2 regions of the Parabacteroides sp. ASF519 genome follow, and region 2 is predicted to be linked to the other one. Evidence: riboswitches for the same ligand, from Rfam matches in the RefSeq annotation. Region 2 holds a riboswitch; the other holds the start of a gene.
The links. Region 2 has a riboswitch for cobalamin ahead of C825_RS17645 (ABC transporter substrate-binding protein). Riboswitches for the same ligand answer to the same signal wherever they lie in the genome.
Positions count from the first base shown of each region.

Region 1: it holds a riboswitch for cobalamin, as region 2 does, so the genes downstream of both, C825_RS07415 (TonB-dependent receptor) here and C825_RS17645 (ABC transporter substrate-binding protein) in region 2, are expected to answer to the same signal.

Region 1 is NZ_AQFV02000006.1:1,910,477-1,915,154, reverse strand. Features, by position in the region: gene C825_RS07420 (DUF4374 domain-containing protein) at 1-535, opposite strand, end outside; gene C825_RS07415 (TonB-dependent receptor) at 555-2,906, opposite strand; cobalamin riboswitch at 3,038-3,240, opposite strand; gene C825_RS07410 (O-acetylhomoserine aminocarboxypropyltransferase/cysteine synthase family protein) at 3,360-4,640, shown strand.
Region 2 is NZ_AQFV02000006.1:4,444,543-4,449,220, forward strand. Features, by position in the region: gene C825_RS17640 (iron chelate uptake ABC transporter family permease subunit) at 1-675, opposite strand, end outside; gene C825_RS17645 (ABC transporter substrate-binding protein) at 685-1,845, opposite strand; cobalamin riboswitch at 1,894-2,103, opposite strand; gene cobI (precorrin-2 C(20)-methyltransferase) at 2,170-2,868, shown strand; gene C825_RS17655 (hypothetical protein) at 2,904-3,356, opposite strand; gene C825_RS17660 (formate--tetrahydrofolate ligase) at 3,750-4,678, shown strand, end outside.

The DNA of each region.
Region 1 (4,678 bases), 2.5 Mb from region 2:
CTTCTTCAATTAAAGACATATTAGTAGTATTCAGTTTCGTCCAGATAATCTTGTCTCCATCCCCGTTAGAAGCCATAATCACCAGCGTATTGTCGTCAATCCAGGCATGTGTATATTTACGGGTATCATAAGTATTCGTACCTTCGCTAAAAGGATAAGACTGAATATTCTTGATGGTATTATCAGACAATATGTACTTTGATATACGATCACCTGATACAGGTACCTGATAATAATATTTCCCTTTGACAATGGTTTCCAGAGACATTACCGAGTGAACCTCAGTGCCATCTCCTTTAAAGTCAATGGGAGTTGAGCCAACAGTAAGAGAATCTATACTTTTAACCAGCGTTTGAACATCACGTCCCATGCCACCATGTTTATCCAGAGCAATCCAGATGTCAAAGTGATAGTTCTTTGGCTCAGGAGTAGGTTCCGGGGTCGGCTTAGGATCGTCATCGTTAGAACAAGCATTGAAAGACAATGTAACCATTGCCATAATGAATGCATAAAATAGTAACTGAAACTTTTTCATTTGTATGAATATTTAATTATTAATTAATGAATAATCTGAATTTGGCAAAAAACGCACGTCCAGGTTTCTGGAGTTTGTAATTGTCATAAGCGGTAGAGTCAAATAGATTGCTACATTCCAACGATATATTGTAACGCTGTTTATTCCACGAATAGGTCACATTTACATTCGATATATTCTGGGTCGGGATACGCGATTTACTCTCGATAGCACCATAAGCCTCCCAGGAAAGATAAAACCAGTGTATCCATTGCCAGGAATACCCGATACGGAGATCGTCGTCCTTCTGGGCCAGATCATGAAATGTATAACTGACATCCGCATTACTATAAAACCAGGGGCGATTGGGTACGCGGTTTTTATAAGTAGCCGAAGGTTTACCGTCTGTCTTGTACTTTTTCTGGTCGCGGGCTTCATTGTAACTGGCATTGACCACTATCCGGAGGCTGTTTTTCCAGTTATATCGGACTTCGCCTTCAGCTCCCTTGATATGTACCGCCGGTATATTTTCATATTGCATCATCCCCTCTTTTTCAGAAACCGTTGCCTGGATGAAATCGTCTACAAAGCGTAAAAATCCATTCGCCTCATAGTAAAATGAATGACCGGAAGCAGGATGCCAATTACCAAAAAGGCCGAAGTTAATATTGTCACTGCTTTCCGGATTAAGGGCGAGATTCGGATAGATAGTCGTTCCGTTTCCAAGCAACTCCCGAGACAGAGGCAGCCGCACACTATGTTCAAAAGAGGCTTTAGCAGACAACGCTTCCCAACATATAAAACGCCAGCCGAATCCGCCTCCCCAGTAATTTTTAGTCGCATTCCTGTCAACCTCATCCGAACCTGTTATCCATGAAAGATCATTCTGCTCGACAGATGTTGCGTTGATATAATCCTTGACAAATAACGTACTCTCCCATCTTCCGTCGAAAAACGACTGGTTGTAGGTCAACCCGAGGATATGTTTGGTTAAAACATCATTGGTCGGTTCAAATGTTTCATCAATATCGTCGCGGCGATTGTTTCCGGTACGGTTGAGTAAATAGTTCAGGCTGAAGGAATGATGGCGGTTGATAGTATAATCAACACCTCCGCGGAAAATTGTCAGAGGCCGGTCATAATGACGCATGGATCGTCCGCGACCGTTGATCTCATTACGGGACGACGGGGTAAAACCGCCGTCCCAGTTATAAATACGATAGGCAGTATCAACAGTCAGCGAGCGATCCCAGGTATGGGATAACGATGCACTGGTATTGATCTTATCAAAACGCTTCTGATAACGGGCTGAAATATTCCAAGCACTGCCGCGACGCTCTGCATCTCCGATGACCTTAGTCTGGATAGAACCGGTCTGCAACTCCTTATCTACTTTGGAATAAGAGCCGGAAACAAAGAAAGCATCTGCCCAGGACTTATCGACAAAGCCGGCTTCAAGTTGCCCCAGCAAGGAAAAATAATCATCATGGAACCGTTTGCGGTTGACTTCAATATAGTTACGGCTATCTGCATCCCAGACCTCGACACCTTTCATCATATAATCATTTTTCGAGTAATTGACACCGACAGTCGGTTTCATGATCAATCCAGTCTTCGGCTCTACGAACTGACCATTCAGATCAGCCCGATGCGTGTGAAACGAGCCGATGCCGTAAGAGGCATCGAGATAATTTTTCTTGTCTTGATTGGTGATGATGTTGATAGCTCCTCCCAAAGCATCGGCCCCCAGGCTGGCAGGAACTACTCCTTTATATATCTCGACCCGGTCAATAATATTTACAGGCAAATTGGCCAGTGAAATACCGCTACCTTTTGCATCCAGCGGCATACCGTCAATAAAATATCTCACCGAATTACCCGACAGCCCGTTAATGGAGAGGTCAAAATCGGAACCTACCCCTCCTTCTTCCCTGATCTTGATGCCAACTGTCCGGTTAACCATTTCGTTCAGGTTCTTCAAGGAACTGATCTGTGGTTTTATATCCAACGCATTGACGGTCAGGGCACCTTCCTTGACCTTCTGTGTTTTCGATTTGCCATACACCTCAACAGTGTTCAGGGTTACGGAATTTTCTTCCATAACGAAATCGAGCGTCTTGTTCCTGCGGATATCGAGAATTGTTTTTATTGTATTATAACCCAACAAGGTAATTATAAGAGTATGCTTTCCGGGTTTCAGACTTAGTGAATAGCGCCCCCGGTCGTCGGTATATGTCCCTGCCGTCGTATTTTCGATAGCAACAGTAACCATAGGAAGCGGAGCACCATCTTCTCCCCTCACCTCTCCGGACAGCGTAACCCTGTCTTGCGCCGCCAGACTTACAGGAAACAAACAAATAAACAACAAAAATACATGTATGAAACCTCTCATCCCATCAAAAACATTATATATTAACGACAGGCTTTCGACAAAACAGAATGGAACACATGAACAGCCGGAACTCCCTACCAAATACAGTCAAGTCCTTACTTACATGTTTTTCAGCCTTATTCCTCGAAAGCTTAAAACTACTGATTCTGGCAGGTCTTCTGACTTACTCCGTCATTGAACGTCCTTCCCATTCATTGCGAACAGTGGATTGAGTTGTGTTCAACGACTTTGGCGGAGCTTACAGCAGCGGGTCTGTTCAGGATTTTCACCTGATTCCCTTTTCATCACTTTTCCGTAGAACTGGATTTGTGACACCAAAACCGGAGGCAAAGGTAAAGATTATTTTTAAACAGTACCCTATTTTTTATAAATGATCATAGATTTGTATTAATGGAACGAACTATTCTTTACTTTTGTCAGCAGAATATAATTACATAGCAAACATTTAATAATATGAGCAATTCATTCAAGCCGGCAACTTTGTGTGTGCAGGGTGGCTGGCAGCCTAAAAAAGGAGAACCTCGCGTTCTGCCTATCTATCAGAGTACTACCTTCAAGTATGAGACCAGCGAACAAATGGCGAAACTGTTCGATCTGGAAGAGAGTGGTTATTTCTATACTCGTCTGCAAAACCCGACCAACGATGCCGTAGCATCCAAGATCGCCGCTTTGGAAGGTGGTGTGGCAGCAATGCTGACTTCATCGGGACAGGCTGCCAACTTCTTTGCCTGTTTCAATATCTGCGAAGCCGGCGACCATATCGTAAGTGCAACCGGTATTTATGGCGGAACATACAATCTGCTGTCTGTTACCCTGAAAAAGCTGGGCATCGAATGTACATTCATCGACCAGGATGCCAGTGAAGAGGAGATCAGCAAGGCGTTCCGTCCGAATACAAAATTATTGTTCGGCGAAACGATCTCCAATCCGGGAGTGATGGTACTGGATATTGAAAAGTTTGCCCGTATCGCTCACAAACATGGCGTACCATTGATCGTCGACAATACATTTGCCACACCGATCAACTGTCGCCCGTTCGAATGGGGTGCCGATATCGTTACGCATTCTACGACCAAATATATGGACGGACATGCGACTGCCGTAGGAGGTTGTATCGTCGACAGCGGTAACTTCGACTGGGAAGCGCATGCAGACAAATACCCGGGCCTCTGCCAGCCGGATGACTCCTATCATGGCCTGACTTACACAAAGACATTCGGGAAACTGGCATATATCACCAAGGCTACCAGCCAGTTGATGCGTGACCTGGGTTCTATCCAGTCTCCGCAAAATGCTTTCCTGCTGAACCTCGGACTGGAAACATTGCATCTGCGTATGCCGCAGCATTGTAAAAATGCACTGGCCGTAGCTAAATGGCTTCAGAATTGCGACAAGGTAGCCTGGGTAAACTATCCGGATCTGGAAGGAAATAAATATTACGAACTGACAAAGAAATATCTTCCGAACGGTTCATGCGGTGTCCTGTCATTCGGACTGAAAGGCGGACGCGAGGTAGCTATCAAGTTTATGGACAGCTTGAAGCTGGCTGCTATCGTTACTCATGTGGCCGATGCCCGTACTTGTGTGCTTCATCCGGCAAGCCATACGCATCGCCAGTTGACCGACGAACAATTGAAGGAAGCCGGTATCGCTCCGGACCTGATCCGTTTCTCTGTCGGCATCGAAAGTGCGGATGATATCATAGCGGATATCGAGCAGGCTTTAAATCAGTAATCAATAGTTATTCAACAGGAAATCGTATTGTATGGAAT
Region 2 (4,678 bases):
ATTCAATGTCTTTATCAATAGGAACGAAAGAGGGATCAGGATAGCCATAATCGCTACGAAAAGCATCATCTGATTACCGGAGACACGCGAGAAACTTCCCAGCCCCCAGATCACATAAGCACGGATATCTTCTTCCACACTAAAAAACTTCAGGACTCCGATTACCGCATTCGCCACATAGCCGATCATCACACCGATAATCAATAGCGTCACATTCCCTTTTACCTTCTGCGAAACATAAACGATCAGTGCCATGACAGACAAGGAACCGACTATGGCCGCAATGGATAAGGCAATCTCCCCCATAAAGCCCAGCTTACTCAACGCCACGCCTCCCAGACTTCCGCTCAGTAAAACAACGAAGGCAACTCCCATACTTGCACCAGAACTGATACCCAATACAGAGGGGCCGGCCAACGGATTACGGAATACGGTTTGCATCTGAAGCCCGCTGATCGCTAATCCGGCTCCGGCGACTAATGCCGTTAAGGCTTGCGGAAAGCGTGATTTCCAGATAATATTCTGCCAGGTGACCGGTTCGTCGCCATTGCCGCAGATGATATTCCAAACCGAATGGAAGGGTATAGAAACAGAGCCCAACACCAGATTCAGAAACAACAACACGACGATCGAGACAAAGATCACAAACATCAGGAAAGTGTTAGAATACTTCATCGTACCCATTTATTTAAGTAAATCATAATAGACAGGCGTATGATCCGGCAGTAGATTCGGATGGAAGATATGCAATAAATCGCCCAGCACCACTTCCGGCTCGGTCGGCATGCTTTCGTAAAAAGGTTTTTCCCTCATGTTGCAATAGATCACTCCTTTTTCCTTGAAGGCACGGAAGTCTGCATAACGGGGATCCTGATCTTTCAGTGATTTATAAGTATATATTCCCGGATAGCTGTTTACGATACGCCAGTAGTCGGCTTCGTCGGCCTGGTTATAGACGGTCTCGAAGTCGAGCGTCACACCGCCGGAGCGATCGTCATCTTTCAAAAAGTAATCAGCGCCGGCATCTTTGAAAAGTTGTGCAAGGAAGCTCTTTCCTCCTACTGCATACCAGTTACCACCATGTATTTCGCCACTGAACACGACAGGACGTTTCTGCACTTTACCTTCGGCTGTCAGCTCTTTCAGCTCGTTGTAGCGGTTCTCTATAGCCAAGAATTTTTCATTGGCTTCCTGCTCTATCCCGAGTAACAAACCGACGAACTTGATCCATTCAGCCTGCCCCAACGGTGTCATTTCTTTATATCCCAGATGAGGAATCAGAGGGATACCGATATCTTTCATTGTTTCATAGCCGCCACGCTTAAAAGGTGAGATCAGGATCAGGTCGGGATTGATACTCATGATCACCTCATTATCGAAGTTGCCTTCGATCCCGATCTTTGCCGTCTTTCTTTCCTTCAGCTGATTATTGATAGTCTTATTAAACAGATGGCGCGTACTCGTAATGCCGACAACCTTATCCTCCGCTCCCAACTTAATGAAATTGGATAATTGCAGGGAAGTCATACAGATAGCACTACGTACAGGTGTTTCGATAACCGTATAATCCGCATGAATCCCTTCCGGCTTCGTCCCCCGGGGAACCAAAGCATACAGGAAATGCGTACTTTCTTCATTCTGCGGATCATGTATATCCACCAGCGTATAATCATCTTTATAGGTCAGTTGAAAACCTTCGGCATGCTTTGGTGTCACCTGAACCCGGCTATCCGTTATAGTCGTTTGTTGTGAAGAAACATTCTTTTTCTCCTGTTGATTTCCTTTCGATGCACACGACGTAGCCAATAGTGCAACCAGGCAACAACCTGCTAAATACTTGTTCATATTCATATTCTTTTTATCCGACACAAACCGTCCGAACCCACGAGGACAATCGCTATGTGAAAAATGGCAGGTCTTCTGACTTACTTCCATCCCGAAAGCCTTCCCGGCGAGGCTGTCTCTCCGCCAGTGGCAAAAGGTGTTATCGGGATGTTACTGAAGTTTTACAGCAGCGTGGACTGTCCGGGATTTCCACCCGGTTCCCTTTTAATCTGTCTCCATGAACAGGAGTTTTACAGAACCTATTTCGATCGCAAAAGTAATAAGAAGTTTGCAACTTTGCACTATTTTCAGCACATTTGCACCCCAAATAAAAACAAGAATAAAATGACTTACCCGATCAGTTTCGTATCATTAGGTCCCGGCGAACCGGAACTTATCACAGTGAAAGGTCTCCGACAACTTCAGAAAGCAGATATTATCTACTGCCCCGCCACCCGTAACAGGCAAGGTGAAATCCTCTCACGTGCCGCCGATATCATACGTGCACTGGAAATAAACGAAACTGCCATCCGCTGCTTCATGCTCCCCATGAGCAAAGACCGCACGGAAGCCTGGAAAGCCTACGACGCCCTTTACAACGAAGCCGCTGCAAACTATGCGGAAGGCAGACAGATCGTTATCGTAGCCGAAGGCGATGCCGGCTTCTATTCTTCCATCCAGTATATATATGACAAGTTTATAGAGACGGGAATCGACGTTCAGCGTATTGCCGGAATCCCCGCCTTCATCGCTGCCGGAGCACTGGCCGGCTTGCACATTGTCAAACAGGAAGAACAGATCATTGTTATCCCCGGCACTCCTTCCGCAGAAGAATTGTCAGAAAAGATAAATGCCGGATACGTGATCGTCATTATGAAACTGTCGCAATGTGTGGAAGCCGTACATGCATGTATTCGCAAGCATCCGCAGACACAATTCCATTATTTTGAAAATGTAGGGACGGATAAAGAATACTACACCTCCGACCGGCAAATCATCGCAGAGAAATCTTTCCCCTATTTCTCACTGATGATCATACAATAAAAAAAATTACTATCCCAATTATTGTATCGCAAAAACTATACGGATTCTATGATACCGTTCAGACGGTTCATATGGTAGCGGAGCGACTGGACAGATTCCCAGTTCTGATGCCCCGACTTGCACAACTCACGTGCACTCACTAATACTCCTGAAATGTGACTGCTGATCTCTTCAATCTTTTTATTCGTTTCATTATAAAGAGTTTCAGTCTCTTCCGGTGAATAGATAGAAGCAGATTGTGCCAACGATTCAAGTAACTTCATCTGATAGACTCCGGCCCTGGGGATCAAGTTGCTGATGGCATAATGATGAAGATCCTGGATTTCCTTCTGCTTGGTGGTATCCCAACCGACATTATTCATACTCTCCGAAGAACCCATCTTCGAAAACATTCGAATACCCAAACAATCTGCAATTGTTTTAACCCATGATCCTGTCTCTGTTTCTCTTGAAACGACGCCTGTCAAACTAAATCTCATTGTTGCCATAATCAAATCTCCTTAATTACATAAACCGAAGTTTTTAAAATTGTTATTTACTTTCTTTTTATCACTATAAACTTGCTGTTAGTTTCATTTTGTTATTGTGATATCACAAAATTAGGCAAATTATCATACACCACAACCCTTTATCTATATTTTAAAGTTCTTTAATACAAGAACTGTCGAAATGCACTGTTTTTGTCAACTGAAGATTACAAATATGTTGAAAAACGCGCACTTCACTTAACAAAGAATCATTGCCGGCCTCCTTTTGGTAACTTTTATCAATATAACACTAATTTTACACAGTTATCAGGTATTACAACCTTTCATTCTATCATTTTGTTATTTAATTAAAAATAATATACTTTTGTTGCCTCTTTAAACTTACATAAGCACATGAAATCGGATATAGAAATTGCAAGAGAAGTCTCCCTTCGCAAAATAAAGGAAGTTGCCACGGGTTTGGGTATTCCGCGCGAAGAAGTACAAAACTATGGTCGGTATATCGCCAAAGTGCCCCTTCACCTGATCGATGAAGAGAAAATCAAAGAACATAACCTGATCCTGGTAACGGCCATCACGCCTACCAAAGCAGGTATCGGTAAAACAACCGTATCTATCGGTCTGGCCCTGGGCCTGAACAAGATAGGTAAAAAAGCAGTCGCCGCCCTGCGTGAACCCTCGCTGGGTCCGTGTTTCGGTATGAAGGGCGGAGCAGCCGGAGGCGGATACGCACAGGTACTGCCGATGGAAAACATCAACTTGCATTTCACCGGCGATTTCCACGCGGTTACATCTGCCCACAACATGATCACGGCGTTGCTGGATAATTATATCTATCAGACACGCAATACTTGCGAAGGGCTGAAAGAGATCAAATGGAAACGTGTGCTCGACGTAAACGACCGTAGCCTGCGCAATATCGTATCCGGCCTGGGAGGCTCGGCAAACGGTGTTCCGACAGAAACAGGATTCGACATCACGCCGGCTTCCGAAATGATGGCTATCCTTTGTCTGGCAACCGATCTGGAAGACTTGAAACGCCGCATCGGTAATATCCTGCTGGGATATACAAACGACGACCAGCCGTTCACAGTCAACGACCTGGGTGTTGCCGGAGCGATCACCGTACTACTGAAAGATGCCCTTCTGCCTAACCTGGTGCAGACAACAGAAAATACCCCTGCTTTTGTGCATGGCGGCCCGTTCGCCAACATCGCCCACGGCTGTAACTCGATCATTGCGACAAAGATGGCGCTTACCTACGGCGATTATGTGATCACGGAGGCTGGTTTCGGTGCCGACCTGGGTGCTGAAAAGTTCTT